2 regions of the Streptomyces sp. NPDC003023 genome follow, and region 2 is predicted to be linked to the other one. Evidence: riboswitches for the same ligand, from Rfam matches in the RefSeq annotation. Region 2 holds a riboswitch; the other holds the start of a gene.

Region 1 (15,404 bases), on a different contig from region 2:
CTGCCCGCGCAGACCGGTGAGCACGCGGTGCTGCTCGTCTCCGAACTGGTCGGCAACGCGGTGCGCCACACCGGTGCCCGGGTCTTCGGTTTACGGATGCTGCGCCGCCGCGGCTGGATCCGTATCGAGGTGCGTGATCCCTCGCGCGGCCTGCCCTGTCTGATGCCCGTCACCGAGTTGGACACCAGCGGCCGCGGCCTCTTCCTCGTCGACAAGCTCGCCGACCGCTGGGGTGTCGACCTGCTGCCGCGCGGCAAGACCACCTGGTTCGAGATGCGTGTCACCGACCGCTGAAGCCGACCTTTGCCGCGCCGGCCCGTGACGCCGGTGGGTGACGTGTGGACGCACAGAAGCCCCCTGGCGCCGGGATGACGGCGCGGCGGGGGCTTCTGTGTGGAGCGCCGTGGATCGGGGGGGTGTATCCACGGCGGTTCGTGACGACCTGGCCCGGGTCAATGGAGGTCGTGTCGTCGACTATGACAGACGGACGCCTCATCTCCAAATTCTCTTAATAGGGCAATTTATCACCAAAGGTGCATTGGTCTGGGGAATCATAGGTGAAGTGGCCCACCTACCTGGCATTCAATGCATAAATATCCCGACGCGGGAGTGATTCCATACGATGCTGAGCGTGTTGATCCACGTCGATCCGATCCACGTCGATCCGATCCGCGTCGATCCGCGCCGGGCCGCGCGTGGCGCGGTGCTCCGGCCCCCGCCGTCATGACGCCGCCCAACTCGCCCACCTGCGGGTGACGATGCACGGTCCGGCCCAGCCGCGGCGGGAGGGTGAGTGCCATGATCATCACTCGCCTGCGGCGGCGGGCCGCCGTGCTCGTGCTCGCCCTGGCCGCCACCCTCGTCCCGGCCGCCGCCCCGACCGCCGCCGCCCCTGCTCCCGCCACCTCTTCCCTCGCCGCCGCGGTCGCGTGTCCGGTTTCCGCGGACCCGCTCCATGCCGCCGCCGATCGCAGTGTCGACATCGACAGGGTCACACCGGCACCGTCGTACCGCACCAACTGCAAGCAGCTGTACCGGGCCGACGGGCGCGGCCCGGAAGTCGTCTTCGATCAGGGCTTCCACCCCAAGGCGCCGCAGAACGGCCAGTACGACCTCGAGAAGTACGTCCTCGTCAACCAGCCGTCGCCGTTCGTCTCCACCACCTACGACCACGACCTCTACAAGCAGTGGAAGAGCACCTGGAACTACTACATCGACGCCCCGGGCGGCATCGACGTCAACAAGACCATCGGCGACACCCACAAGTGGGCGGAGCAGGCCGAGGTCGCCTTCCCCGGTGGTATCGCGAGGGACTTCATCGTCGGGGCCTGCCCGATCGACGTGAAGACCAAGCGCGAGATCATGAGCGAGTGCCAGGACAACCCGAACTACCTGCCCTGGCGGCTGTGACCGCGTTGGGAGCCCGCGTCAGCGGGCCATGAGGACCGCCTCGGAGGCCACCGGCCGGTAGCCGGCCCGCTGGAACGCCCGCACACTGCGCGCGTTGCCCGGCGACTGCTGGGACCACAGCACGGGGCCCGGGGCCAGGCACCGGGCCGCAAGCGCGAGACGCGGCCCGAGGCCCCGGCCGCGTGCCTTCTCCTCGACCTCGATCGACACCTCCCACCGGCCGGCCAGTCCGCGGCCCAGAACCAGCACCCCGCCGTCCGCCGCCGCCCACACCCGCACCTCGTCGCGGCGCTTCAACGCGGCCGCGACCCGCGGGTGTTCACGGTCCTCGATCTCCCGGAGGCCGAGCCCGGGCTCCGGCTCGCCGGACAGGGCATCGGACACCGTCACCAGATCGATGGTGTCCATCGAGCGGCCGGTACGGGCCATCAGCGCGGACAGGAAAACGGGGTTCATCGTGGCGGCCAGCCGATCGGAGTCCGTGGCGGCCAACTCCGCCCGTACCCATGCCGGATCCTCGGCGGTGAAGACGACCGAGTGCGCCGTGAAGGCCACCACGCCCTCTTCTCGGGAGCCGGGCCGTCCCAGCACCGTCACCCCGCCGTCCGGCGGAGGGAACCGCCCCTGTGCCGCGTCCGCCAGGATCCCCGCCAACTCGTCGCTCATCACACGCCTCCCCGATGTGCGTACCCGCCTCGCCTCCATGATCGAGTATGCGGGCCGATAATCTGACCTCGTCAGTACATGCACCACGTACACGCATCAAGAAGGGGTGGACCTGTGGCGGACATCGAGGCAGCACGCAAGGCGTTCGACCGTTACGACGCGGACGGCGACGGCTTCATCACGGCGGCCGAGTACAAGACCGCGATGGCTCAGATGGGCGACTGGAACGTCACCGAGTCGGTGGCCGAGGCCGTGATCGCCGCACAGGACACCGACAAGGACAAGCTCCTGTCGTTCGACGAGTTCTGGGCCCACGTCAGCAAGGCCTGAGCCGGCGGACATGCGCGTCGGCCCCGGCACGACCGCCGGGGCCGACGCGGTCCGTCCACAGGCTACGTCCCCTCCGCTTTTGCTTCGCCGACGAAGTCCTTCTCCATCTCCTCCAACGAGGAGGGCGGCATGCGGTAGTCGGACGCCGGTGCGGGTTTTGGCAACTGTGCCGGGATGCCGGCCTCGTCGAGACAGCCCGCCTTCTCGGCCATGATCCGGGTCGCGGAGTGCAGAAGCACCATGAGCGCCCGGCTGCGTTCCGGCTCCGGCAACTGTGGTACCGCGTCGCCGTAGTAGTCGTCGTGTGCTCCGGCGTGGCCCGCGATCACCGGGGGAGCGTCCCTGGACAGACCGCTCCTGCAGGGAAAGACGATGTGGGCTTCGCCGCCGCCCGCATGACCGAACAGCCCCATGCGGTAATGGCTGTCGTGTGGTTCGAGCTCCTTCGGCCAGGTTCGATATGTGCCGTAGCGCATGAACTGAATCCCTACGAGGCTCTTCTCCTTGCCGTCCTCCAGGGTGGAGATCACGCAGACGGTCGTGCCGGACGAAGGCACGTCCTTCCCTGTCCGGAGACGGTCGACCGCATTCTCATAGCCCATGCCGCTCTCCTCGTACCGGTCGTGAAGGCTCAGCCTGTCGAGCGCCTCTTGGGCACGGGCGGACAAGGAGGACTGGCACAGCTCGCCGGTGGGCACACCCTTCGGCGCGTCGGCGGAGCACGATGTCAGCACCATTGTGGCGCAGAGTGCCGCCGGCAGTGCCGTGCGGCGGAGCACGCCGGCCCGTCGCTCACCCCGTGTAGGGCGGGTGGCCTCGCTGGGCGCTTTCCTGGGCGCCGGTGCCGTAGTTGTTCTTGAGGTGGTCGATGAGGTTACCCATGGCGTCGGGTTCACTGCCGTGCCCTTCGAAGTACTGCGCGGCCGTCGCGCCCAGTTGATTCTCACCTGCGATGAAGAACTCCCTTGAATCCACCGGCGGGGGTTGTTCCGGGCCACCGAACACCGCGTCATTGTGGAACAACTTGGCGAATTCGGTGCCCGCACCCATGGCGATGGGGACGAGCATTCCCCAGGGGCCCGCTTTGCCGACAACGCCGACGATCCCGGCCGCAAGGGCGGGAGAAGCTCCGCTGTAGCCGACGCGCGTCCAGTTGGACGATTCCTGGAACGAACGCTGTGCGCCGGCGCTGTCGTGTGCGAAGTCGGCCTCGATCTGCGCGACGCGGGCGTGGTCGAGAATGCCGCGGGCCTCGGCCTCGGTGAGCAGTGCCCGACGGGCGTTGGCGTAGTCGTCCGCGCTGTCGCCCGGTGGATGCTGCGCGATCCGGTCGAGGGTGTAGAGATGCTCGGCCTGGTTCATGATGCCGTGTGAGATCTCGTTCTGGCCGAGGACGCTGAGGAAAGGGGCAGCTCCGTTACGGCCGAAGTCGGCGCGTGGTTCGTAGGCCGGAGGGAAAGCCCACTTGTTCTGATTTCGCTCTTCCACGCCGAAGCCCGAGAGCCCGTAGTTGAGGTCGTCCACGTACGCCCCGCCCATCGCCCCCAGCGCGCCGGCGATCCCCGGCTGGTCGTGGAGAAGCCGGGGACCGTTCTCGCCGCCGTAGAGGGCGACCACCTGCTCCATCACGTCGGCGGTGGCCCCCGTTCTGCGGTCGCCGCCGTGGCTGAAGATCTCAGGGTCCTTGCCACTCAGCTCCTCGGCGTCCCAGGCGTAGCCGGTCGTCGCAGCCGTCAGCGCGTGGCCGAGCGCCTCGTGTCCGGGCAGATCCCGGGGACCGCCGGTGTAGCCGTCGAAGATCCAGTTGCGGTCCTGTGCGAGGTAGTCGAGACGAGCGTTGGTCCCGCCTGCCGACGGTGGTTCGAAGAACTCGGTCGCGGCCGCCGGGTTGTGGCCCAGACCTTCGAGGAAGCCGGTCATCGGGTCCTGGCCGTTGTCGTCCCGCCTGCCGATGAGGTTGAGCGAGTCGATATCGGCGCTGTTGGACCAGTAGGCGAGGCCGTCACGGGTGTTCTGCCCCCGGTCCCATGCCACGAGCTTGTCGCCGTACCGGTTGAGGAACTCCGCGTCGTAACTGCCGGAGCGCATCAGGTTGCTCATGACCTGGAAGCCGTACGGGTGCGTGCGGGCCCCGGTGTCCAGCCGCTCCGGACCGGTGCGGATGATCTCGTCCTTCCACGCGCGCATCTCCGGGCTGTCGGAGTGCGACGCGGTGGCCAGCGTGGTGCCGAGACTCTCCTGCAGGCTCTTCGCCGACTTCCACCACGACTTCTCGTTTATGTTCGTGCCCGGGTGGAGCTCGTTGCGCGGATGGGTGGCGTTGTACCAGAGGCGGAGCGTCCTCTCCGGCCCCAGCCGGGTGGCGAACTCTTCGGCGAAAGCGGGGTCATGGCTGTGTCGGGCCATCACGAGCGCCAGCCGGCTCAGTTGGTCGGAGGACAGGGTGCCGTTCTCGAGGCCCGCCAGGTCCAGCGCTGTACGAAGATCCCGGGCAGTCGCTTCGCGGGCCTGGGTCAGACTGGCGTAGGCGCCGTCGTTGAAGCCGCGGGCCGTGCCGTTCACATCTGTCGTCAGAGCCTGGGAGAGGGCGCTGTCGGCCCGGTCCGCAAGCTCGACGGCGTGGCTCGTGCGCTGCCGGTAGTACGCGAAGGTCTCCTGGTACGTCTTGGCGAGGCGGGCCCCGTCGCCGTCCTCGGCGGTGGTCAGGTCCACGTAGACGGAGCCGTCGTGTTTGTTGAGCCGCAGGTGCGGGTGGCCCTCCAGTTCCGTCTCGATGTCCTGGAGCGCCTTCTTCGCCGCCTGGAAGTCCTCCAGACCCTGCCGGAGGACCTTGTGCACCCGGCGGGACTCGTCGGCAGCCGCCTGGATCTGCTCCTGGACCTTGCGGAACCTCGCCATCGCCGCGTCGGCGGCCTCGCCCTGCCAGTCGGAGTCTGCCAGTCCCTTGGTGACGTCGGTGCCGAAGTGCACTCCGATCTGCTGGAACTTCCCCGGTGCGACGTTCCACTTGACCACCGCTTCGCCGAGGGGTCCCAGGTCGGCGTTCCGAATGTCCGTATAACCGAGACCGGTCACGGCTGCATCGCCCCGTTCTGCGCGGGGGTCCTCACGCCGGCGGCGGCCTGCCCCTGCTTCGTGTCCTCCGTCGTGAAGGTCTCGGAGGCGGCCTGCAGGGCACCGGCCGTACCGGTGAACAGCTCCTTGACGTACGACATCTGGCCCCGCCAGCGCTCCAGGAACGTGTCGATCGCGGTGTTCGTGGCGAAGCCCTTGAGGGTTCCGGAAACCTGCCCGGTCTCGAGCACGACCTCGTCGTCGGCCTTCAGGAACTGTCCGCGAACGTTCTCTGCCTTACCGGCGCGTTCCCTCAGCACCGACGCCGTGACCTTGAGCTTCGGCCCTGGAGCGGGACCGGCCGGCCCGTACGGGCTGTCGGCGTGATTGAGCGACATGCTTGCGAACGCCGACGGTCGCCCGGCGGTGCCGAGCGACTCCGCTTCCCCTGATGACGCCACGTTGACCGCCTCCCCGCACGGCGAAGGGTTCGCCGCCGCGTGCACGGAAAGCTAGTGAACGAACAGCAACGGAAGGTGACGTACCGGAGGCCATTCGGTGGGGGGACGCGACAGCCGTGCCGTGGCCTCACCCGGCGCCATTCGTCGGTGGGGCGGCGAAGGGACTGGTTTCTCCTGCTCCAGTGCTCGTACCCGCGGCCCAGGACGGAAGCAGCAGCACATTCGCCGGCAGCGCGGCAGTCCGGCCTCCCCATTCGCTGATGCCGGTGCCGCCCCGGGGAACTCGGCTCGCCGCCAGACACTGCGCGGCCTGGCTGAAGGTGAATGCCCCGGCCTCGTACGCCTCTCTGCTGCCACCCGCCCCGGAGCAGGCCATTGAGGCTGCGGACGCCCAGTTGAGGCATCACCTCGACTTCGGTCGTCCCGGTGAGCTGGGCGATCTCTGGCGGCTGTGTGAGGGGGTGGAACACCAGTACATCGAGGCCGATGAGGAAGAGGGCGAGGTCGTATCGGGGGCGTTCCTGCCGGGCGGGGCCCTGCTCGGCTCCGCGGATGCGCTCTGGCTGCGGCTGCCCGACATGAGCCGCAGGGACTGGTGGGGCGCCGCGGTGGTTCCGTGGCTGACCGGCGACCAAACGGGCCACGAGTCCGGTCACTACGTGGGCGCGAACGGCGTCGGCCACTGGTCGCTGCCGACAATCTGGCCTGCGACAAGCCGGGCTGGTTGCGGATACGTTGACCGCCCGCAAGGAGCCCCCGGAGCAGGGACATTCCCAGGGACTTTCACGTCTGTCCCAGGGCGTCTCCAGAGACTTTCCGCCGCGTGGGCAGGGGAGGCCCTGACAGCGCTGATGGAAACAAATGCGCCGGTCAGGGCCTACACGCTCAGCACTCGATAATGTTCACCGCGAGGCCGCCGCGAGCGGTCTCCTTGTACTTCACCGACATGTCCGCGCCGGTCTCCTTCATGGTCTTGATGACCTTGTCCAGCGAGACCTTGTGGCTGCCGTCGCCGCGCATCGCCATCCGGGCCGCGGTGACGGCCTTGACCGCCGCCATGCCGTTCCGCTCGATGCACGGGATCTGGACCAGGCCGCCGACCGGGTCGCAGGTGAGGCCCAGGTTGTGCTCCATGCCGATCTCGGCGGCGTTCTCGACCTGCTCCGGGGAGCCCCCGAGGACCTCGGCGAGCGCGCCGGCCGCCATTGAGCAGGCGGAGCCGACCTCGCCCTGGCAGCCGACCTCGGCGCCGGAGATGGAGGCGTTCTCCTTGAAGAGCATGCCGATCGCGCCCGCGGCGAGCAGGAAGTCGACGATGCCCTCCTCGTCGGCGCCGGGGACGAAGTTCATGTAGTAGTGCAGGACGGCGGGGATGATGCCCGCGGCGCCGTTGGTGGGGGCGGTGACGACCCGGCCGCCGGCGGCGTTCTCCTCGTTCACGGCCATCGCGTAGAGCGTGATCCACTCCATGGAGAGCGCCAGCGGGTCGCCCTCGGAGCGCAGCTTGCGCGCGGTGGTGGCGGCACGGCGGCGGACCTTGAGGCCGCCCGGCAGGATGCCCTCGCGGGACATGCCGCGGGAGACGCACGCCTGCATGACCCGCCAGATCTCCAGCAGGCCCTCGCGGATCTCGTCCTCGGTGCGCCAGGCCTTCTCGTTCTCGAGCATCAGCGCGGAGATCGACAGGCCGGTCTCACGGGTGAGGCGAAGCAGCTCGTCGCCGGTGCGGAAGGGGTGCTTGAGGACCGTGTCCTCGGGAACGATCGGGTTGTCGCCCGCGACCGCGTCCTCGTCCACGACGAAGCCGCCGCCGACCGAGTAGTACGTCTTCTCCAGCAGCGTGGTGCCCTCGGCGTCGCGGGCCAGCACCGTCATGCCGTTGGCGTGGTACGGCAGGGCCTTGCGGCGGTGCAGGACCAGGTCCTTGTCGAAGTCGAAGCCGATCTCGTGGGCGCCGAGGAGGTTGATCCGCTTGTCGGTCTTGATCCGCTCGACCTGCTCGTCCGCGGTCTCGACGTCGACGGTTCGCGGAGAGTTGCCCTCCAGGCCCAGCAGGACGGCCTTCGGCGTGCCGTGGCCGTGGCCGGTCGCGCCCAGGGAGCCGTACAGCTCGGCCCGTATCGAGGCGGTGTGGGCGAGCAGGCCCTCGTTCTTCAGGCGCCGGGCGAACATCGCGGCGGCGCGCATCGGGCCCACGGTGTGGGAGCTGGAGGGGCCGATGCCGATCGAGAACAGGTCGAAGACCGAAATGGCCACGGAGAACTCCTTGTGGGTGGTAGACGCCGTTGTCTGCCGGGTGGAGCAGCGGCGCGAAGCGCCTCGTTCAAGGGCGGTGGTGGGCGAAGGGGGCGCGTGAGGCAATGCGCGGGTGCGTGGTGCTTACGTGGTGCGTGGTGCGTGGTGCGTACGTGGTGCGGGGCACCGCGCTCACGATCCAGTGTGCGCGGTGCCCCTTTTGTTTTGCTCCGGGATGTTACGGGAGATCCGTCACAGTCCAGGGTAGAGCGGGTGCTTCTCGGCCAGGGCGGTCACCCGGGCACGCAGCGCCGCCACGTCGTACGACGGCTTCAGCGCCTCGGCGATGATGTCCGCGACCTCGCGGAAGTCCTCGTCCTGGAAGCCGCGGGTGGCGAGTGCCGGGGTGCCGATCCGCAGACCCGAGGTGACCATCGGCGGCCGGGGGTCGTTCGGGATGGCGTTGCGGTTGACCGTGATGCCGACCTCGTGGAGACGGTCCTCGGCCTGCTGGCCGTCCAGCTCGGAGTTGCGCAGGTCCACCAGGACCAGGTGCACGTCCGTGCCGCCGGACAGGACGGAGACGCCGTGCTCGGTGACGTCCGCCTGGACCAGGCGCTCGGCCAGGATCCGGGCGCCGTCCAGCGTGCGCTGCTGGCGCTCCTTGAAGTCCTCGGAGGCGGCGACCTTGAAGGAGACCGCCTTGGCCGCGATGACGTGCTCCAGCGGACCGCCCTGCTGGCCGGGGAAGACCGCGGAGTTGATCTTCTTGGCGAGCTCGGCCGTGGAGAGGATCACGCCGCCGCGGGGGCCGCCGAGGGTCTTGTGCGTCGTGGTGGTGACGACGTGGGCGTGCGGCACCGGGTTGGGGTGCAGGCCCGCGGCGACCAGGCCCGCGAAGTGGGCCATGTCGACCATCAGGTACGCGCCGACCTCGTCGGCGATCCGGCGGAAGGCCGCGAAGTCCAGCTGGCGCGGGTACGCGGACCAGCCGGCCACGATCAGCTTCGGCTTGGACTCCTTGGCGAGCCGCTCGACCTCGGCCATGTCGACCTGGCCGGTGGCGTCGTCGACGTGGTACGCGACCACGTTGTAGAGCTTGCCGGAGAAGTTGATCTTCATGCCGTGGGTCAGGTGACCGCCGTGGGCCAGGTTCAGACCCATGATCGTGTCGCCCGGCTTGAGCAGCGCGAACATCGCGGCAGCGTTCGCCTGCGCGCCCGAGTGGGGCTGCACGTTGGCGTGCTCGGCGCCGAACAGCGCCTTGATCCGGTCGATCGCGATCTGCTCGACCACGTCGACGTGCTCGCAGCCGCCGTAGTAACGGCGGCCCGGGTAGCCCTCGGCGTACTTGTTGGTGAGGACGGAGCCCTGGGCCTCCATGACCGCGACCGGAGCGAAGTTCTCCGAGGCGATCATCTCGAGGGTGGACTGCTGGCGGTGGAGCTCGGCGTCGACAGCGGCGGCGACATCCGGGTCCAGCTCGTGGAGAGGGGTGTTGAGAAGCGACATCACTCGGTCCCTAGGGTCTTGATCAGCGCTTGGTCAGCCGGCGAATTTGGTGTACTCGTCCGCGGAGAGCAGGTCCTTCGGCTCCTCGCTGAGGCGCACCTTGAACAGCCAGCCGCCCTCGAACGGGGCGGAGTTCACCAGTGACGGGTCGCTGACGACGTCCTCGTTGGCCTCGATGACCTCACCGGAGACCGGGGAGTACAGGTCGCTGACCGACTTGGTGGACTCCAGCTCGCCGCAGGTCTCGCCCGCGGTCACCGTGTCACCGACCTCGGGGAGCTGGACGTACACCACGTCGCCGAGCGCGTTGGCCGCGTGCTCCGTGATGCCGACCGTCGACACGCCGTCCTCGGCGGCCGACAGCCACTCGTGCTCCTTGCTGTAGCGCAGCTGCTGGGGGTTGCTCATGACGTGAATTCTCCTGTACGCGGGGGGATGGTGTTGAACGGGACCAAGGTGCGGACGATCACGTCCGTCACCACGGGATCACTTCTGGCGCTTGTAGAACGGCAGCGCCACGACCTCGTACGGCTCGTGGGTGCCGCGGATGTCGACGCCGACACCGGCGGTGCCGGGCGCGGCGTGGGCGGCGTCGACGTACGCCATCGCGATCGGCTTGCCCAGGGTCGGGCTCGGGGCGCCCGAGGTGACCTCGCCGATGACCTCGCCGCCGGCGACGACCTGCATCCCTGCGCGCGGGACCCGGCGGCCCTCGGCGATCAGGCCGACGAGCTTGCGCGGAGGGGCGGTCTCGGCGCGCTCGGCGGCGGCGGTGAGCGCCTCCCGGCCCACGAAGTCGCCCTCCTTCTCGAACTTCACGACCCGGCCCAGGCCCGCGTCGAACGGGGTGAGCGCGGTCGTCAGCTCGTGCCCGTACAGCGGCATGCCCGCCTCCAGGCGCAGCGTGTCCCTGCAGGACAGGCCGCACGGGATCAGGCCGACGGGCGCGCCCGCCTCCGTCAGCGCCTGCCAGAGCTTCTCGGCGTGCTGCGGCTCGACGAAGAGTTCGAAGCCGTCCTCGCCGGTGTAGCCGGTACGGGCGATCAGCGCCGGGACGCCGGCGACGGTGCCGGGCAGGCCCGCGTAGTACTTCAGGCCGTCCAGGTCGGCGTCCGTGAGGGACTGCAGGATGCCGGGGGACTGCGGGCCCTGGACGGCGATCAGCGCGTACGCGTCACGGTCGTCGCGGACGACGGCGTCGAAGCCCTCGGCGCGCTCGGTCAGGGCGTCCAGCACGATCTGGGCGTTGCCGGCGTTGGCGACGACCATGTACTCCTGCTCCTGGAGCCGGTACACGATCAGGTCGTCGAGGATGCCGCCGTCCGTCCGGCAGATCATCGTGTAGCGGGCGCGGCCGAGGCCGACGGTGCCGATGTTGCCGACCAGCGCGTGGTTCAGCAGGTCGACGGCCTGCGGGCCGATGACGGTGATCTCGCCCATGTGGGAGAGGTCGAAGAGGCCGGCCGTGGAACGGACGGCGAGGTGCTCGTCGCGCTCGCTGCCGTACCGCAGGGGCATGTCCCAGCCGGCGAAGTCGGTCATGGTCGCGCCCAGCGACCTGTGCAGGGCGTCGAGTGCGGTCAGACGGGGGGCATTGCTCATGGATGTGGCTCCCAGGGCATGGCTACGAGGACAATCCTCCCCATCTGTCATCGGAACCTGAGAGGTTCGCCCCGACTACGCGTACGGGTAGTCGTGACTTGCACCTTGGGTGGAGCCGCTCGAACACGGCTCGCTTTTCAGATCTGCCTCATCGCTACGCGGTACGGGGCCTGAGAGATTCAAGGGAGGAACTTGCTCCTTCGGCGCCCGCCACAGGGTGGCCGGGACTCTCCCGCGCGGATTCAAGCGGCCGGTATGCAGTTGGCGCGCACATCATTGCACGCATCGGGGAAGAGTGGAGCGAGAGGCCGCCCTGAAATCACTTGAGCCGCATTACCAATTCTTTACACTTCATGGGCAAGGGTGTGGGATGACCCGAAGGGGGAGGCATGACGTTGCAGCCGTCCGGTGCATACGCCACGACCACGGGGGCGCCCGCGCCGCCGGGCATGAAGGCCGTCCCAGCACCGGCCCAGGCGGCGCCGCCGTCACTCGTCCCGGTTCTGCGGGACCTGCGTGAGCGCGCCGGGCGCGGCCCGCACAGCCTGCTCTTCGCCGCCGGTGACGTGGTGGTCGTGTCGGGTCTTCCCGGCAGCGGCAAGTCCACGCTGATGCGGCGCGCCGCCCAGGGCCGCGGCATCGACTCGCAGGACACCCGCGACCGCTGGGACGCGGTCGCGCCGCGCTTCCTGCCGTACGCGGTCTACCGCCCGCTGGTCCGGCTGGCGCACTACGCGGGACTGCGGCGCGCCCTGCGCTCGGGCGAGAGCGTCGTCGTCCACGACTGCGGCACGCAGGCGTGGGTCCGGCGCTGGCTCGCCCGCGAGACGCGGCGGCGCGGCACGTCCCTGCACCTGGTGCTGCTCGACGTGACCCCCCAGGTGGCCCGCGCGGGCCAGCGCGAGCGCGGGCGCGGCGTCTCCGGCTACGCCTTCGCCCGCCACCGCCGGGCCGTGTCCCGTCTGGTCACGGACGCGGAGGCGGGGCGGCTGCCGTGGGGGTGCGCGTCGGCGGTCCTGCTGGACCGTGACGCGGCGGGGGCGCTGAGGCGGTTGGGGTTCGGGTGAGCGCGAGGCGGGCGGTGCGGGTCCGTTGACGCGGGACGATCGTGGTGCCTGCGTCCGATCCGCGATGTCGGGCTGCGACTCGCGGATTACCCGGCCGGGTCGCCGTGGCCCGTGGTCGTGGTGATCGCAGGGCCGCCCGGCCCTTCACCCGGCCGTGGACGGTCGGACCGCCGCGCCCCGGTCTGGATCGGGCCCGATCAGTGAGCAGGCGGAGGCTCTGGTGCGTGCGACCGCGAGGCGGAGGGCGGAGTCCACGCGGAGGGCGCATCTCTCGTGCCCGGAGGGCTACTGAGGAGTCGGCGACGGGCGGCAACGCGGCGTGGGGGTACCTCCCGTGCCGAAGGCCGGGCGCGCGAGCCCGACGTGATCCGAACGAGAGGCCCTGACCGGCCCCTCAGCGGTGTGCCCGGGTGCGGTGGCCTCGATCGCCGGCCGGGCTGAATGCCGCTGCGCGGCGTCCAGCCCCGCGGCGCAGGCGCACCCTGCCTCGCCGGTGGTGCCGCTCCTGCGCCTGGCGAGGTGTGGGGTTCCAGGCGGCGCCTCCGGATCAGAGGGGCGGGGCGGGGACCGCGGCGGCCCCCGCGACCTCCCACGGCGCTAAGGTCGGGGGCGGGCATGCCCCGCGCGACCGGGCAGGGGCAGCAACAGCACCTACGCACGTACGAAGGACGATCGCGCGCAATGGACATACCGCCCCCCGCCTGGCCCGCCAACGAGCTCGAAGAGGTGCTCGCCGCCTCCCTCGGCAATCCCGCGGCCGGAGGCCGCCTCGTCGAGGTGCTCGGCCGCAGCCCGATATGGATCCCGCTCCCGAACGGCGGCGGCCCGGACAGCCGGGACCTCGATCTCCCCACCATGGAGATCGACGGCGGCGCCTTCGTCCCCGTCTTCAGTTCCGAGCAGCAGTTCCTCCAGTGCGCCGGCGCGCAGATGTCGTTCACCGTCGCCCCCGCCAGGGACTTCGCCCGCGGCCTGCCCCCGCAGCTCGGCATCGCGGTCAACCCCGGCGGCGCCGTCGGCGTCCCCCTGCCACCGCCCGCCGTCGCGGAGCTGTGCCGGGCGGGGCGGACGCCCCTCGACGGTGCTGCTTCCGGCGGCCGGGTCCGGCTGTTCGAGCCGGACTGGAAGGAGGAGCCGGTCGACTTCCTCGCCGCGGCCGCGGGCGAGTTCGAGAGCACGGGCATCGTGTCGACCGCCCGTCGCGCGCTGGCGTCCATCGAGGGCGGCGCGCCCACGCTCTTCGTCGGTGTCCAGCTCCTGTGGACGGGCGTCGACGGCAACGCCCCCATGGACGCCCTGGGCAGGGCCCTGGGCCGGGTCGAGGTCCCGTGGCCGGTCAACCTGGTGCTGCTCGACGTCGCGCAGGATCCGGTCGGCGACTGGATGCTCGAGCGCGTGCGGCCGTTCTATCAACGACAGCACGCGTAGTGGTCAAGTCATTGCCGTAACGGCCGATTAAGCTGGTTTGATGGCCTGACCAGCCTGACAGGGGCCGCGCGCGGAACGCCGCGCGGAGCCGCTGCGCGTGGCGTCGGGTGAAACGGTGGGACCGAAGAGGGGCGGAACAGGGTGAGTGCGTCAGGCACCGCGGCGGCCGGGCAGGTCGAGCACATGCTGCGCCAGGTGACTCCGGGCCGCTACGACGCGTACGAGGCGCTGCTGCACGCCCTCGCCGACCCCTCGGGCGGCCGGATCTGGATGCTGCTGTGGCACGGGCAGCCCGGCTCGACCGACGCCCAGTACGGGAACATGGAGGTCGACGGCGTCTGTTACGCGCCGTGCGTCACCTCCGCACAGGAGCTCGCCGTCTCCGGCTGGAACCGCGCCCACGAGGTGACGAGCGGCCGTGACATCGCCCGCGCCCTCTACCCGGACCGCTGGGGGATCTGGCTCAACCCGCACGCCCCGGGCGGCGGCGTCGGAGTTCCGTGGCTGGATCTGCGCCGTATCGCCACGGGCCTGGACCGGATGCCGGCGGGACCGCTGCGGCTGTCCGACCCGGCGATCGAGATCCCGCAGTTCTACGCCCTGCTCACGCAGAACGCCCACCGCACCCCCGCCGTCCGCTCCTTGCGGCGCGCCTGGGTGCAGCCCGCGATCGGCCCCGCGTACCTGGCGATCGGCCTGGACCTGTACGACACCGCGCCGCAGTCGGTCGACGCGGTGCGCGCGATGATGCAGCAGTCCGTCGCCGCGGTGCCGGACGGCCTGCCGGTGTCGACGGTCGCCATGTCCGACGAGTACGACCCGGTCACCATGTGGATGCGGGTCAACGCCCGGCCGTTCTACGACCGCGACGCCCACGCCGGGCCGCCGGTCGCCGGCGGTTACGGCTACCCGCCCCCGCACACCCGCTGAGCTGCGACGCCGCATCGGACGGCCGGAAACGAACGCCGCCAGATGTCAAGGGCGTCAACTCGACGGGCAAGGATGTCCCGTATCTGACCGGTTTGTTGAGTGTCCGGGTCTCGAGTAGGTATCACCGCTATCCGGACTGTTCTCCCAAGTGTCTCCCGTCTGTAGTGTTCGGCCGTCAAGACCTCTCCCACGGCGGAACCTCGGGGTGGACCCATGCGAATATTCAAGTCCGGAGCTGTCCGGGCGATCACGGCGGCGGTGGCCGTCGGCCTGATCGCCACCGGCTGTGCCAGCGAGCGGGGCGAAGGGGACAAGGGGGGCGCCAAGGACACCTTCGTGTTCGCCGGCGCCGGCGACCCCGGTTCTCTCGACCCGGCGCTCGCGAGCGACGGTGAGACCTTCCGGGTCACCCGTCAGGCCTTCGAGGCCCTGCTCGAGCACGAGTCGGGCGGCAGCAAGCTCGTCGGCGGCCTCGCCGAGAAGTGGTCGAGCGACCCGGCCGGCAAGGTGTGGACGTTCAACCTGCGCAAGGGTGTGAAGTTCCACGACGGAGAGGCGTTCAACGCCGCCGCGGTCTGCGCGAACTACGACCACTGGTTCAACTGGAAGGGCACCTACCAGTCGAGCGCGGTCTCCTACTACTGGCAGACCATCATGGGCGGCTTCGCCAAGAACGAGGACAAGGAAGCCCCCAAGCCGAACTACAAGT
Region 2 (15,404 bases):
CCGGCCGACCTTTCGCTCCCTCACTGGGCCGGAGTCGTTCCCGTCACCGTCACCCAGGGCCTCCCGGTGCCTGCGCCCGATCTCGCGCCGTCGACCCCGGTGCCGACCTACCTCTGAGCCCGCCCGGCAGGCCCGGCCCCGCACGGGGTGCGGGACCGGGACGGACGCGGGACCGGGAACGGACGCGGGACCAGGGAGAGACGAGTACCCGGTCACGGGACGACGAGCGCCGCGGATCCAGGTCCCCGCAAGGGCCGCCCGGCGGCGCGTCAGGCCGGTGCCGGCAGTCTCCTGCGGACCGCAGCGCCTCGCGCCTCCGCCGCCGCCAGTCCCGTGACCGCCGTCAGCAGCAGCAGCGTCCCCACGACCGTCGCCGACGTCAGGTGCTCGCCCAGCAGGGTCACGGCGATGACCGCCGCGCTCACCGGCTCCAGCAGCATGATCACCGAGACGGTCGCGGAGCGGACGACCGCCGCGCCCGCGAAGTACAGGGCGTAGGCGAGCGCGGTCGGCACGGCGGCGACGTACACCAGCAGAGAGACGACCCGGAGCGGATCCGCGGTGTGCGGCAGCATGCCCTCGGCCAGCGCCATCGGCAGCAGACCCACGCATCCGATGGCGAATGCCCAGGCAGTGGTGGACAGCGAGTCGCCGCCGCCTCCGCCCCGGCCGAGCCACCTCGTCAGCAGGGTGATCGCCGCGTACCCGGCGGCCGACAGCAGGGCGAGTGCGACACCCAGCGGCCGCACGGCCGCGCCCTCGCCGCCGAGTACGAGTACGCCGAGCCCGGCCAGCGCCCCGACGACGGCCAGGGCCCCGCCGCGTCCGAGCCGTTCACCCATGGTCAGCCGTGCGCCGAGGGCGATGAGCACGGGACCGGCGCCCAGCGTCACGACGGTGCCCACAGCGAGACCGGTCGCTTCGACGGCCCCGAAGTACGCGCTCTGGAAGACGGTGAGCCCGACGCCCGTGGCCAGAATGCGCAGGATCCGACGCCGCCTCGGCTCGGCGGGCAGCGCGGCGTCGCCCCGGCTCCGCGCCCGGAGCGCGAGGACCGGAACCAGCAGCAGGAGCCCGCCGACGCAGCGCCAGAACGACAGGGCGAGCGGCCCGAGGTCGCTCACCTGGAACACGAGGGACGCGGCGGCACCGGCTGTCCCCCAGGCGAACCCGGCGAAGACCAGGCAGGTGAGACCTCGTCCGACGGACATACCGGCAGGCAGGCCGACGGGCATGCCGACAGCGGGAGTTGAAGAGGAATTCGACACGTGACTTCTCCGTGTGAAGATACGGACGGCTGATTGCTCGGCTCAGTCACGCGGGCAGCACCGACCCGCTCGGGGACACCCCGAGCACGGTCTTCTTGGAGTACGTCCGCCCGCGCTAGGCGGCAGGCGGCGGAAGTACGGTCGAATGCATGATCGCCACCTTACGGCGCACGGTGCCCTCCGGACAACTCCCCCGTCGCGCCGGTACCCCCGGCCGCCGCGGGCAGCGGCTCCGGCCCGCCGGCCGCCACCGGCCCGGCCGGCGGCCTGGGCGCCTGGGACTGCGCGATGAACGCGCCCACGAGGACCACCGCGCCACCGGCGATCTGCGGCGCCGACAGGTGTTCATGGAGCAGCACCCACGCCAGTACCGTCGCGATGACCGCCTCCAGGCAGGCGACGACCCCCGCGACCTGCGGTGACAGCTTGCGCACGGAGATGACACCGGTGACGTACGCGAGCACGGTGGCGATCAGCACGATCCACACCAGCAGCAGCGCGGCGGGCACGCCCGCGCCCCCCATGTCGACGGCGCCGGCCAGCAGCGACCAGTCCATGCCCCAGGGCCTGGCCACGACCGTGAGCACCGCCGCGCCGATGAGCAGTCCGAACGCGATCACGCCCAGCGGGTCGGGGGCGTCGTCGCCGTCACCGCCCTGGTCGGACAGGACGAAGTAGCCGACCTGGCAGCAGGCGGCGCCGAGCGCCAGCACGAGTCCGAGCACATCGAAGCTCAGCCCTGCCCACACCTCCACGACGCACGCGAGGCCCGCGACCGCCAGGACGACGCCGGCAGCGGCCGCCCTCGTCACGGGGCGGTGCTGGACGAAGCGGACCCAGCCGAGCACGAGCGCCGGTGCCAGGTACTCGACGAGCAGGGCGACCCCGACGGGGATACGGGAGATCGCGGCGAAGTAGCAGGCCTGCACGCCGGCCACGGCCAGCAGGCCGAATCCGGCCAGCAGCGCCGGCCTGCGCCGCAGGAGTGCCCGGTGGTGCCAGGCCACCGGGAGCATGACGAGCGCCGCGCCCGCGACGCGCAGCCACACCACATGAAGCGGATCGAGACCCGCCTCGATCAGCGGCTTGGCCGCCACACCCGATCCACCGAACGCGAAGGCCGAGCCCAGGGCGAGTCCCAGGCCGGCGTTTCTTCCCCGAGACGCTTGCATCGGCCCATCATGTCAGCGTCGGTCAGCACCGTCACCCTTGTGACACATGTCGAGACAGTAGCGAGATCCAGCCTCTCCGATGACCGCCGAACAGAGCTGACTGTTCGTCAGTATTGAATGTTCGCCCACTCACGGCTACGGTCCGCGACACCCGAACCCGACTCGAAGGGGTGGCCGCATGGCCGAAGTCAGCGCGGAGGCACGCATAGAGGCACCGGCCGCCAAGGTCTGGGCCCAGCTGACCGACTTCGCCTCGTACGACCGTTGGAACGCGACCCACACCAGCTTCCCCAAGGGCGGCCCGGCCCCTCTGGAGACCGGGGCCGCCTTCGCGGAGAACATGAAGCTGATGGGCTTCCCCGCCGAGGTGACCTGGACGGTGGAGGAACTGGAGACGGAGCGGGTGCTCGCCATCAAGGGCAAGGGTCCGATGTCCGTCACCGTGGGCACCCGCTACTCGCTCACCCCGGCAGGCGACGCCACGGTCGTGCGGATCGACGGCGAGTTCACCGGGGCGGCCGTGTCACTGATGGCGGGCAAGCTCAAGGACTCGGCGACGGCGGCACTCGACGAGTCCCTCCGCAGGCTCGGCGGACTGGTCTCCTGATCGGCGGCGCAGGTGGCGCGAAAGGGGCCCCGCGATCACGCGGGACCCCTCCACGGCCGCACCTCGGCGGTCGGCTCAGTGCTCGTCGGCGAGGATCAGATAGAGCTTCTTGCGGGCCTCGTTGATGACGGCCACCGCCTTCTGCCGCTGCTCGACGTCGCCCGTCTTCCAGACCTGGCCGAACGCCTCCATCAGACCGAAGCCGGCCTGCCGGATCTCGTTGAGGGTGTCCCAGTCGACACCGCGCCCCGCTTCCTCCCAGGGTGCCTCCGGGCCCGACTCGGCCTCGGTGCGACCCGTATCGGTCAGCGTGAACAGCTTCTTGCCGCCCTCGCTCGCACTGACGATCAGCCCTTCGTCCTCCAGCAGCTGAAGCGTCGGGTAGACCGAGCCCGGACTGGGCTTCCACGCCCCGCCGCTGCGCTCGCCGATCTCCTGGATCATCTCGTAGCCGTGCATCGGGCGGTCCTTCAGCAGGGCCAGGATCGAAGCACGCACATCACCGCGCCGCGCCCTGCCCCGGCCACCACGCCCGCGCCCGTCGCCGAAGGGCCCGCCGCCGAACGGCGGTCCCCACGGTCCGAACGCCGCGCGCCGGCCATCGTGGTCACCCTGACCCCGATGGCCGGGCCCGCAGTGCCCATGACCGTGGCCGTGGTCGTGTTCCGGTCCGAATCCATGTGAACGCATCGCTACGCTCCCTCCATCGTTGATCTGTCGTGATGCATCAACGATATATCGGAAACAATCGAACGACAAGGCTCTCCCGGTCCAACCGTCCCGAATTGGCCTTGGCCCGCCGCTTCACCGGCGCTCTACGGTCACGTCATGCGGATCCGAATCGTCGACGCCTTCACCGACCGTCCCTTCGCGGGGAACCCCGCCGGGGTCCTCCTCCTGGAGCCGGGCGGCTTCCCCCCGGACTCCTGGCTCCAGCAGGTCGCCACCGAGCTGAACCTCTCCGAGACCGCCTTCGCCCACCCTCTGCCCGCCGGCGGTGACGCGGACTGGGCACTGCGCTGGTTCACCCCCGCCACGGAGGTCGACATGTGCGGCCATGCCACGGTGGCCACCGCGCACGTCCTGCACACCACGGGGACGGCGACCGGCACCGTGCGCTTCGCCGCACGCTGCGGGACCCTGACCGCCGTCGCGCACGAGGACGGCACGCTCACGCTCGACTTCCCCACCGCCCCGCTGACACCGGTGGAGATTCCGGACGGCATCGCGGAAGCGCTCGGCGCGAAGGTCCTCTCCGCGCACGACACCGGGCCGCACGTCGGCGACCTGCTGGTCGAGCTCGTGGACGAGGAGTCCGTACGCGGCCTGACCCCCGACTTCCCCGCCCTCGTGGCCCACTCCGCACGCGGCATCATCGCCACCGCCGGCGCGGCGGATGCGTCGTCCGGCTACGACTTCGTCTCCCGCGGCTTCTTCCCCCAGGTCGGCATCGACGAGGACCCGGTCACCGGCAGCGCCCACACGGCGCTCGCCCCCTTCTGGTCGGCCCGCCTCGGCCGCGCCGAACTGACCGGGCTCCAGGCATCCGCCCGCTCCGGACTGGTCCGCACCACGCTGCGCGGCGACCGGACACTGCTCACCGGCCGCGCGGTGACCGTGATCGACGGCGAACTGCTCGTCGCGCCCTGACCCGCACACGGGTGAGGGGGTGTGCGGCACGTGCCGCACACCCCCTCACCCGTTCCGCGCGCCGCGCCACCACGTTCACGCGGCGCGACCTCTACACGGTGGGCAGCCAGTCCACCCTTCCGGCCAGCAGCCCGTATCCGACGAAGGCGACGATGTCGAGCAGCGCGTGGGCCGCCACCAGTGGCCCGACCCGGCCCCACCGCCGGTACAGGAGCACGAAGACCACACCCATGACCATGTTGCCGATGAACCCGCCGACGCCCTGGTAGAGGTGGTACGAGCCGCGCAGCACCGAGCTCGCGACCAGGGCCGCCATCGGCGTCCACCCCAACTGACCGAGCCTGCGCAGCAGATAACCGACCACGATCACCTCCTCCACCACCGAGTTCTGCACAGCGGAGAGGATCAGCACCGGGTACTTCCACCAGACGTCGGGCAGCGACTCGGGCACCACCGTGAGGTTGAATCCCGAGGTCCGCGCCAGGAGGTAGAACGCCAGCCCCGCGCCGCCGATCCCGGCGGCGACCAGCGTGCCGCGTCCGAGGTCGTACCAGGGCCTGCGCCGGTCGAAGCCGATGGCACCGAGCCCGGCACGCTCCCGGATCAGCAGATGCGCGACGAGTGCCACCGGCACCAGCGCGGTGGCGATCCCGAAGAGCTGCCAGGCGAGGTCGAGCCACGGCCGTCCCGGCGCGTAGGACCCGTTGAGGGTCGCCGCCTGGTCCTTCAGCCCACCGGGTTCGGTCAGCGAGCCGATGAAGCTGATCAGTGCGGAGACTCCACTGGCGCCGAGCGACAGTGCCAGTACGAGCACCGTCTCCGAGCGCAGGATCCCCCGCCGCATCGCCTCCTGCGGCAAGGGTCCGGCCACATCTCCCGCCTCCGCGTGCACACCAGCCTCCAGTCGTTCCACCGCATGGGACGTCACAGCTTGCCCGACGAACCTACGGCGGAATCAGCCAGGTCCGTCAGGACGCGGCCCCCGGGAAGCCGACCGGCCAGGTGTGCACGGGCTGTCCCTCACGCATCAGCTCGCAGTAGCGGCGGGTCATCGCCGCCAGGGCGGCGTCCCGGCCCAGACCGGCCTCGAGGGCGCGGTGATAGGTGTCCGCCTGCCAGGAGGCCCCGTTGGCGCCGCGCCGGCACCGCTGCTCGATCACTCCCAGATACAGGTCCCGGTCCGCGGGCGCCACGTTCCAGGCGTCGAGGCCGGCCGCCGCCAGCGGCAGCAGTTCGTCCCGGACGAGTTTCACGACGGGGACCCGTGTGACACCTCCGCGGCCGGGCCGGGGCCACTGCAGTTCCGCGTCGATGCCGTGCCGGCACGCGGTGTCGAAGTTCTCCTCCGCGGCGGCGAAGGGCAGCCTCGTCCACACCGGGCGGGCCTCCTCGGCGAGCGCGCGCACCAGACCGTAGTAGAAGGCCGCGTTCGCGATCACGTCGGTGACCGTCGGGCCCGCCGGCAGCACCCGGTTCTCCACGCGCAGATGGGGAACGCCGTCGACGACCTCGTACACCGGTCGGTTCCAGCGGTAGATGGTGCCGTTGTGCAGAACCAGTTCCTGCAGCCGCGGAACTCCGCCGTCCGCGAGCACGCGCAGCGGGTCCTCCTCGTCGCAGAAGGGCAACAGCGCGGGGAAGTAGCGGACGTTCTCCTCGAAGAGGTCGTACGCCGAGTCGACCCACCGCTCGCCGAACCAGGTCCGCGGGCGCACCCCCTGTGCCTGCAGTTCCGGAGGGCGGGTGTCGGTCGCCTGCTGGAAGAGCGGCGGCCGGGACTCGCGCATCAGCTCCTTGCCGAACAGGAACGGCGAGTTGGCCCCGACGGCGACCTGAACCGCCGCCACCGCCTGCGCGGCGTTCCACACATCGGCGAACCGGCCGGGCGTGACCTGGAGGTGCAACTGCACCGAGGTGCAGGCCGCTTCGGGCGCGATCGACGCCGAGGTGCACTCCAGCCGCTCCACGCCCTCGATGTCGAGGGAGAAGTTCTCGCCGCGCGCCGCCACGATCTGGTCGTTGAGCAGCATGTAGCGGTCCACGTCGGAAAGGTTCGCGGAAACGAGGTCCTGCTGCACCAGGGTCGGCAGAATTCCGACCATCACGATCCCCGCGCCGATCTCCTGCGCCTTGCGATCGGCATATCCCAGCCCGGTGTGCAGCTCCTCTGCCAGCTGATCGAGTACTCGGCCGTCCAACCGGTGCGGAACGATGTTCACTTCCAGATTGAACATGCCGAGCTCGGTCTGGAAATCGGGACTGGCGATACGCGAGAGAACTTCGGCATTCATCATCCTCGGCATGCCGTCCGTGCCGGCGAGATTCAGCTCTATCTCCAGCCCCATCAGATTCCTGGGCCGTTCGAACCGCTTCTCCGCCAGCAGTTGCCCCAGGCCCTCCAGGCACTGTCGCAGCTTCTCCCGGTACCGTTGCCGATCGGACAGGTCGAACCCGCCTGCCACGATCTTCTCCCCCATCGAAGCGTCCCTCCTCGAGTGGGCACCACGCAGCGCGGACCGCTGACGTCATGGACGATAATGCCCAGACTCATTGATCCATAACGTCCCCGCGCGAGGGCCCGGCCCGATAGGCTGGAGTCAGCATCCGGCAGGCACATTCCCCGGGCATGACGCACAGGGCATTTTCCAGCACTGGCAGCGCCGAAAAAGACAGTCCTGATTCGGCCTACCACGCGGGAGTCGAAACCGCAGGCCGCAGCCGCGAAGGCGTGCAAAATCGCCGGAATGAGAGCAGGAAACGGGCCGATTCCGGCCTTGCTCGAAATACCCGCGACGGCTAGCGGAAACATTGAGTGAACACGTGTCGTATAAACTCCGCGAGGGCAGTGAGTTGGCATCCGGTGTCTTCCGGCCGCTCACCGCCCCGCACGCAGACAGCGCCGTCCGCACCTTCACGCTTCACCGTGTCTCCTGAGTGAGAGGCGACCCATCATGCCGCTGCATGTCCCCCCGGCTCCCGCGCCTGCCTTGCGCAGCGTTCTCGCAGCACTCGGTTCCCCCACGGCCGTCCGCGAGGCCCGTACACCCGCTCTGAGGTCCGTCCAGGGACCACTGAGCGCCGAACTGCCGCTGCCGGTCCATGTGCTGGACCAGATCGTGCCGACCGGCGAGACCCCGTGCACCCGGCTCGCCGGCTGGCGGTTCCTGATCCGCAGCGGCGAACGCGCCGTGGCCGCCGCCGACACCGTGCTCACGCCGGACGGCTGGGCCTTCTCCCACTTCTTCGAAGGCCCCTATCTCGACTCGACCGAACGCGCCCTGCGCCAGGCCGAGTCGACCGGCACCCCGTTCCAGCCGAGACTTCTGTCCGTTCCCGAGCTCTACATGCTCACCCTCTGGCTGCACGGCGACCCCGAGGCGGACGCCTCCACCGGTACGCCCGCGCCGTCCGACCTCCTGGTGCCCCTGGCTCCGGCACCGCCGGGCATCGCGGCCCACCTGCCGCACCGGGTCTCGGATCTGCTGCCCGTCCTGACCCTGCGCCTTGCCCCGGGTCCGCTTCTCGACTCACCCGCCGCCTGACGGGATCCGCCGCCGGCCGGTCTCAGAGCGCCCTGTACGCCCCGCGACCCACCGGTCGCGGGGCGTACTCGTGGACCGGCACTGGCCCGTTGTGACTAGCCCGACCGGGCCACTGCGAACCACCTGAAAGGACAGCCCCGTCGAACTGAACCGTCCGGGCGGGTGACACGTCATCAATCAGTAGGAAGAGCTGCCGTGAAATCCCTGCGGAGCGACGCCCGTGGGGGAACACTGGGACCGACAGATACGGGGGGCGGCCATGAACAACTCATCGAGCCGCACGACACTCACCACATCGCAGCGAAAGAACCCATCCATGTGCCAGCACCAGCCATCCTGCCCCACTTCCGACTCCGCCGACCGTGAGGCGGCCCGCCTCGTGGCGCACCATCCGGAACAGGGCTGGAGCCTGCTGTGCAACGGCGTGCTCCTCTTCGAGGACACCGGCGAACTGCTGCCCGACGGACAGATCATCGCCCCGCGCCGACCGCGTGACGCGGGCCCGCTGGTGACGGCGGCGTAGAACCGTCCGTACGGCGAAGGAGCCGGCCCGGGGGAAGCTCCCCGGGCCGGCTCCTTCGCATCCGCCGTGCGTCGCGCGTCAGTTGTCGTACTCGTCCAGCGGCGGGCAGGAGCAGACGAGGTTGCGGTCGCCGAAGGCTCCGTCGATACGGCGCACCGGCGGCCAGTACTTGTCCGCGGCACTCACCCCGGCCGGGAAGACTGCCTCCTCGCGGCTGTAGGCGTGGTCCCAGTCGCCACCGAGCGCGGCAGCCGTGTGCGGCGCGTTGCTCAGCGGGTTGTCCTCCGCGGGCCACTCGCCCGACGCGACCTTCTCGATCTCGCCGCGGATCGCGATCATCGTGTCGCAGAACCGGTCGAGCTCGTTCAGGTCCTCGCTCTCGGTCGGCTCGATCATCAGCGTGCCGGCCACCGGGAAGGACATGGTCGGCGCGTGGAAGCCGTAGTCGATCAGGCGCTTGGCGATGTCGTCGACGCTGACACCGGTCGCCTTGGACAGCGGACGCAGGTCGACGATGCACTCGTGGGCGACGAGCCCGGCGGGCCCGGTGTAGAGCACCGGGTAGTGCGGCTCCAGGCGCTTGGCGATGTAGTTCGCCGCGAGCACGGCGACCTGGGTGGCGCGCTTGAGGCCCTCGCCGCCCATCAGGCGCACGTACGCCCAGGAGATCGGCAGGATGCCCGCGGAACCCCAGGGGGCCGCCGAGATCGGTCCGACGCCCGTCTCGGGACCTGCCGTCGGCTGGAGCGGGTGGTTCGGCAGGTACGGCGCGAGGTGGGCGCGCACACCGACCGGGCCGACGCCGGGACCGCCGCCGCCGTGCGGGATGCAGAAGGTCTTGTGCAGGTTCAGGTGCGAGACGTCGCCGCCGAACCGGCCCGGCTTGGCCAGGCCGACGAGAGCGTTGAGGTTGGCGCCGTCGACGTACACCTGACCGCCGGCGTCGTGCACCTGGGCGCAGATGTCGGCGACGTGCTCCTCGAACACACCGTGCGTCGACGGGTAGGTGATCATCAGCACGGACAGCTCGTCGCGGTACTGCTCGATCTTGGCGCGCAGGTCCTCGACGTCGATCTCACCGTCGTCGGCGGTCCTGACCACGACGACCTTCATGCCCGCCATCACGGCGCTGGCCGCGTTGGTGCCGTGCGCGGAGGACGGAATGAGGCAGATGGTGCGCTGCGCGTCGCCATTGGCACGGTGGTAGGCGCGGACGGCCAGCAGCCCGGCCAGTTCGCCCTGCGAGCCGGCGTTGGGCTGGATGGAGACCTTGTCGTAGCCGGTGACCTCGGCGAGACGCTCCTCGAGCTCGTGGATCAGGGTCAGGTAGCCCTGCGCCTGCTCCACCGGGGCGAAGGGGTGGATCTGGCCGAACTCCGGCCAGGTGACCGGCTCCATCTCGGTGGTCGCGTTCAGCTTCATGGTGCAGGAGCCGAGCGGGATCATGCCGCGGTCCAGCGCGTAGTCGCGGTCGGCGAGCTTGCGCAGGTAGCGCAGCATCGCGGTCTCGGAGTGGTGCTGGTGGAACACGGGGTGGGTCAGGTACTCGTCGTCCCGCAGCAGCGCCGCGGGGAGCGCCTCCGCACCCGCGGCGTCCAGGGCCTCGACGTCGCCCTCGACGCCGAACGCCGCCCAGACGGCCGTCAGCTGCGCACGGCCGGTGGTCTCGTCGCAGGCGGCGGAGACGTGGTCGGCGTCGACGAGGTGGAGGTTGACCCCGGCCTCACGCGCGGCGGCGACAACCCCGGCCGCCTTGCCGGGCACACGGGCGGTCACGGTGTCGAAGTACGAGCCGTGCACGACCTCCACGCCGCCTGCCCGCAGGCCCTCGGCGAGGATCGCGGCGTAGCGGTGGGTGCGCCGGGCGATGTCCCGCAGCCCGTCGGGGCCGTGGTAGACGGCGTACATGCCCGCCATGACGGCGAGCAGCACCTGCGCGGTGCAGATGTTGCTGGTGGCCTTCTCCCGGCGGATGTGCTGCTCACGGGTCTGCAGCGCCAGACGGTAGGCCTTGTTGCCGTCCGCGTCGACGGAGACGCCCACGAGGCGGCCGGGCAGGCTGCGGGCGAACTTGTCGCGCACCGCCATGTAGCCGGCGTGCGGTCCGCCGAAGCCCATCGGGACGCCGAAGCGCTGGGTGGTGCCGACGGCGATGTCCGCGCCGAGCTCACCGGGCGAGGTGAGCAGCGTCAGCGCCAGCAGGTCGGCGGAGACTGTGACGATCGCGCCGAGCTCGTGGGCCTGTTCGATCACGGGCTTGAGGTCGCGTACGGCGCCGGAGGCGCCCGGGTACTGCAGCAGCACGCCGAACACGCCGCGCTCGGCGATCTCGGCGGGGATGCCGTCGCTCAGGTCCGCGGTGACGACCTCGACACCGGTGGGCTCGGCGCGGGTCTCGATCACGGCGACGGTCTGGGGCAGGGCGTCGGCGTCGATGAGGAAGACGCCGCCCTTGACCTTGCCGACACGACGGGCGAGCGACATGGCCTCCGCGGCCGCGGTGCCCTCGTCGAGGAGCGAGGCTCCGGAGGTCGGCAGGCCGGTGAGGTCGGCGACGACGGTCTGGAAGTTCAGCAGCGCTTCGAGCCGGCCCTGCGAGATCTCCGGCTGGTACGGCGTGTACGCCGTGTACCAGGCCGGGTTCTCCATCACGTTGCGCAGGATGACCGGCGGCGTGAAGGTCCCGTAGTAGCCCAGGCCGATCATGGGCGCGAGCACCTGGTTGCGGTCGGCCAGCGAGCGCAGCTCGGCGAGGACGTCGGCCTCGGTGCGGGCGTCGGGGAGGTCGAGGGCCTCGGCGCTCTTGATGACGTCCGGCACGGCGGCGGCCGTGAGCTCGTCGAGCGAGCCGTAGCCCACGTGGGCCAGCATCTTGGCCTGGGCACCGGCGTCGGGGCCGATGTGCCGCTGCTCGAACGGGATGCCCCGCTCCAGCTGGGAGAGCGGAATACGGTTGGCGGTCATGGTGGGAGGCCTCCTGGTCTTCGCGACCTGCGAGGGGCATCACGGCGCGGATGCCCGGACGGCCTCCCCCTCTGTCATCTCGACCTGAGAGCTTCACCGGGACGTCGCGGAGCGACCTCCCGGCTTTCACCGTCGGTGAGAGCGGATGCCGTCCGACGCCCGCCCTGCTTTCCAGAGTGACCTCGTCCGTGCGGTACAGGTGCCTGAGAGATTCCGGGGAGGATTTGCTCCTTCGGCGCCTCCGGGTTTCTCTCCGGAGGACTCTCCCGCACGGGGTCAGCAGCCGCTTGCCAGGGTACCAGCGCGTCCGGCGCGCGATCGCTCGAGTGGCCGACACCCGGTTTGTGGACTTCTGTAGTCCTTGGGGAGCAGTTGCGACCAATTGGAGGGACCGTGCAGACCGACATCGATCCGCGCAGCCTGATCGGCCGCAAGGCGTTCGACCGCAACGGCACCAAGATCGGGACCGTTGACGAGGTGTACCTGGACGACGCGACGGGAGTGCCCGAATGGGCGGCGGTGCGGACCGGGCTGTTCAGCCGGGACGCCTTCGTACCGCTCGAGCCGAGCGAGCTCGTCGACAACACCCTGCACGTTCCGTACGAACGCGCGCTGATCAAGGACGCCCCCGACTTCGGCGTGGGGCGCCATCTCTCGCCCGAGCAGGAACTCCAGCTCTACCACCACTACGGCCTCGACCTTTCCGGTCCCCCAGCAGCTGCTCCCACCTCGGGCGACCGGTCGTTCGGCCGCGTCGCGGGCCAGGAGGACTGACCCACCGGACCGGCCCGAGGCCGCCGCGTCCGCCTCGGGCCGGTCCGGAACGGCAGCCCGCCCCGTCCCTGTCCGCCGGCCGGCGTGCTTCGGCCACCACTGCGACACGGGGCGCCCCACGATCCGAAATCCGGGCACGGCCGTGCACCGTGCCCACAGAGGCGGCCGCTCACCGCGGCCTCTTCCTCGCTCACCCCGCGATCGAGGGCCGACCGACCAGGGCATGATCCGTGATCGACCGACGCTCGAGTTCCGCCCCGCGCCCGAGACGGGACCGGCGAAGGACGGTCACCACCGGCCGACCGAGGTCGACTCCCGTCACACCGCCCGCGGCCGAGGGCGGGCAGGGCTCACAACGGGCGGAGTGTCCGCCGCATCCGTAGCGCTCGGGGCGCGGTCAGGGACGGGCGATGCAGCGGCCCCGAGCTCCCCCGCCTCGTGCTCGGGCGCGGAGGACTTCGTGGCCCGGCCGGAGGCGGCCGGGCCGGACGGCTCCGTCGAGGTGGTGTCGCCTGAGTCCGCCGGACCGGCCGCGGGCGGCGCGACCAGCGGCAGCGGGTCCGAGGGCTCGAGCTCGCCGTCGTCCACCCGGAACGTCCGCACTCTGCCCGGCGCCGACCAGGGCGCCTCGAACCGCACGGTGACCCGCCCGACCCCGCTGCCCTGGACCCAGCCCGGTCCGTACTCCGCGTGTCGCACGTCCTGACCGGCGGACCATCGTCGCTCCGCCGGCTCCGGGGGTGCGGGCGCTCCCGGCTCGGGGGACTCGGGCACGCCCGGCTCGGGCGCGGTGTCGGGCGGCGCGTCGGCCGGATCCGGGGCCGCCTGGCCGTCGGCCGCGGCCGCGCCCGCCGCGGCCTGGGCGAACAGGTCCTCCTGTGTGTAGTCCGCGAGCCCTGTGACGCCCACTCCCAGCAGTCGCACCCCGCCGGTGGTGTCCACGGATTCCAGCAGCCTGCCCGCGGCCTCCCGCACCACGGCGGGATCGTCCGTCGGTCCGCGGAGCGTCTCCGACCTCGTCAGCGTCGAGAAGTCGTAGCGGCGTACCTTCAGCACGATCGTCCGGCCGGAGTGCCCGCTCGCCCTGAGCCTGTGCACACACCGCTCGGCGAGCCGCTCCACCTCGACGCGTACCCGCACTCTGTCGTGCAGATCCGTGTCGAAGGTGTCCTCCACGGACACCGACTTGGCGTCCCGCTCTGCGACCACGGCCCTGTCGTCCTGCGCCAGCGCCATCCGGAACAGCGAGGTGCCGTGCGACCTGCCGAGGAGCCGCACCAGTTCGTCCTCGCCCGCCTCCGCGAGGTCGGCGACCGTGGTCATGCCCGCGCGCCGCAGATGGTCACCGGTGGCCGGCCCCACACCGGGCAGCGTCCGGACCGGCATCGGCCCGAGCAGCTCCCGCTCCGTCCCCGGCTCGATCAGTACCAGGCCGTCCGGCTTCGCCTGCTCTGAGGCGATCTTGGCAAGCATCTTCGAGCCGGCCAGCCCGACCGATCCGGTGAGACCCGTGACCGCCCGTATGTCGGCGCGCAGCCTCTCACCGGTCGTGCGGGCGGACGGGGCGTCGTGGGCGGTTCCGCCCGCCTCGAGGTCGACGAAGGCCTCGTCCAGGCTCAGTGGCTCCACGAGCGGGGAGAGCCGCCCGAGGAGCTCCATGACCTGCTCGCTCACCGAACGGTAGAGGGAGAAGCGCGGTACGAGATATGCCGCGTTCGGCGCCAGCCGCCGGGCCTGCGCCATGGGCATCGCCGAATGCACCCCGAACCGCCTCGCCTCGTACGACGCGGTCGCCACCACACCTCGGGGACCTAGCCCGCCGACGATGACCGGCTTTCCGCGCAGCGACGGCTTCGACGCCTGCTCGGCGGCGGCGTAGAAGGCATCCATGTCGAGATGCAGGATCGTCGGAGCGGTTCTCACATCTTTGATGCTCCCGCACACCTCTGACAACGGGGAGCGCCGGCCGCCGGCGTCAGACGGCCCGGTCGCGTCTGCGTCTGGCCAGCTCGTCGGCGGGGTTGTGGCCGACCAGGGTCTCCCCCGTGTCGATCCGTTCGCCGTGCAACTGCGACAGGGCCGTCTCGACGTCCCGCCACACCACACCGACCGCGATCCCGAACACTCCCTGGCCGCCCTGCAGCAGGCCGACCACCTCGTCTGGCGAGGAGCACTCGTAGACCGTCGCGCCGTCGCTCATCAGCGTCATGCGCTCGAGGTCGCTGAATCCGCGGGCGCGCAGGTGCTGGACGGCCGCGCGGATGTTCTGCAGGGCCACACCGGTGTCCAGGAAACGCTTGACGATCTTGAGAACGACCACGTCGCGGAAGCTGTAGAGCCGCTGGGTGCCGGACCCGTACGCCGGCCGCACGCTCGGCTCCACCAGCCCTGTGCGCGCCCAGTAGTCGAGCTGCCGATAGGTGATGCCGGCGGCCGCACACGCGGTCGGCCCCCGGTAACCGATGGTGTCGGTGGAGGACACGGCCGCGCCGTCGTGCAGCGGATACGGCCCGCTCTCCACCGGACCGGGTCCGGGGCCGCCCCCAGCCGTACTGTCGCCGCTGCTTCTCACGCCGACCTCCGTCCTTGACCTGCCACCTCGAAGGTAGGGAGTCACCAGGGGTGCGTCAACGATCGCCACACTCGGCACGCCGAGTGATAATCACCCTGAGAGTGGTTTCTCGTGCCCCGATCCGGGGAAAGGCTACTCGAATGCGCTGAAGCGGACCGGGTGAGCGGCGGCGATCGCCGGAACCGTCACCGGCCCGCAACCCTCACTGGTTGCTGGAGCCGAAGTCCTCGGGCGAGATCTGATCGAGGAACTCGCGGAACTTCTCCACCTCGTCCTCCTGCTCGTCCGGGATGGCGATTCCCGCGTCGTCCAGCACCCCGTCGCTGCCGAAG

What was found. Region 2 has a riboswitch for glycine ahead of gcvP (aminomethyl-transferring glycine dehydrogenase). Riboswitches for the same ligand answer to the same signal wherever they lie in the genome.
Region 1: linked by a shared signal. The riboswitch ahead of gcvT (glycine cleavage system aminomethyltransferase GcvT) and the one ahead of gcvP (aminomethyl-transferring glycine dehydrogenase) in region 2 are both predicted to bind glycine.

Annotation. Positions count from the first base shown of each region.
Region 1 covers NZ_JBIAPL010000013.1:96,011-111,414, reverse strand. Annotated here, with positions in the region: gene ACFYV1_RS30910 (ATP-binding protein) at 1-294, shown strand, start outside; gene ACFYV1_RS30905 (ADP-ribosyltransferase) at 799-1,410, shown strand; gene ACFYV1_RS30900 (GNAT family N-acetyltransferase) at 1,429-2,076, opposite strand; gene ACFYV1_RS30895 (EF-hand domain-containing protein) at 2,191-2,406, shown strand; gene ACFYV1_RS30890 (hypothetical protein) at 2,469-3,143, opposite strand; gene ACFYV1_RS30885 (hypothetical protein) at 3,199-5,481, opposite strand; gene ACFYV1_RS30880 (hypothetical protein) at 5,478-5,858, opposite strand; gene ACFYV1_RS30875 (L-serine ammonia-lyase) at 6,807-8,177, opposite strand; gene glyA (serine hydroxymethyltransferase) at 8,409-9,668, opposite strand; gene gcvH (glycine cleavage system protein GcvH) at 9,702-10,076, opposite strand; gene gcvT (glycine cleavage system aminomethyltransferase GcvT) at 10,155-11,270, opposite strand; glycine riboswitch at 11,420-11,515, opposite strand; gene ACFYV1_RS30855 (AAA family ATPase) at 11,660-12,337, shown strand; gene ACFYV1_RS30850 (enhanced serine sensitivity protein SseB) at 13,019-13,765, shown strand; gene ACFYV1_RS30845 (enhanced serine sensitivity protein SseB C-terminal domain-containing protein) at 13,907-14,695, shown strand; gene ACFYV1_RS30840 (ABC transporter substrate-binding protein) at 14,909-15,404, shown strand, end outside.
Region 2 covers NZ_JBIAPL010000012.1:167,420-182,823, forward strand. Annotated here, with positions in the region: gene ACFYV1_RS30340 (pyridoxamine 5'-phosphate oxidase family protein) at 1-117, shown strand, start outside; gene ACFYV1_RS30345 (DMT family transporter) at 270-1,211, opposite strand; gene ACFYV1_RS30350 (DMT family transporter) at 1,430-2,440, opposite strand; gene ACFYV1_RS30355 (SRPBCC family protein) at 2,619-3,047, shown strand; gene ACFYV1_RS30360 (PadR family transcriptional regulator) at 3,123-3,737, opposite strand; gene ACFYV1_RS30365 (PhzF family phenazine biosynthesis protein) at 3,876-4,697, shown strand; gene ACFYV1_RS30370 (CPBP family intramembrane glutamic endopeptidase) at 4,789-5,568, opposite strand; gene ACFYV1_RS30375 (glutamate--cysteine ligase) at 5,666-7,174, opposite strand; gene ACFYV1_RS30380 (hypothetical protein) at 7,649-8,239, shown strand; gene ACFYV1_RS30385 (DUF5999 family protein) at 8,556-8,762, shown strand; gene gcvP (aminomethyl-transferring glycine dehydrogenase) at 8,841-11,726, opposite strand; glycine riboswitch at 11,908-12,005, opposite strand; gene ACFYV1_RS30395 (PRC-barrel domain-containing protein) at 12,108-12,500, shown strand; gene ACFYV1_RS30400 (DNA polymerase IV) at 12,819-14,423, opposite strand; gene ACFYV1_RS30405 (MerR family transcriptional regulator) at 14,476-15,021, opposite strand; gene ACFYV1_RS30410 (bifunctional nuclease family protein) at 15,275-15,404, opposite strand, start outside.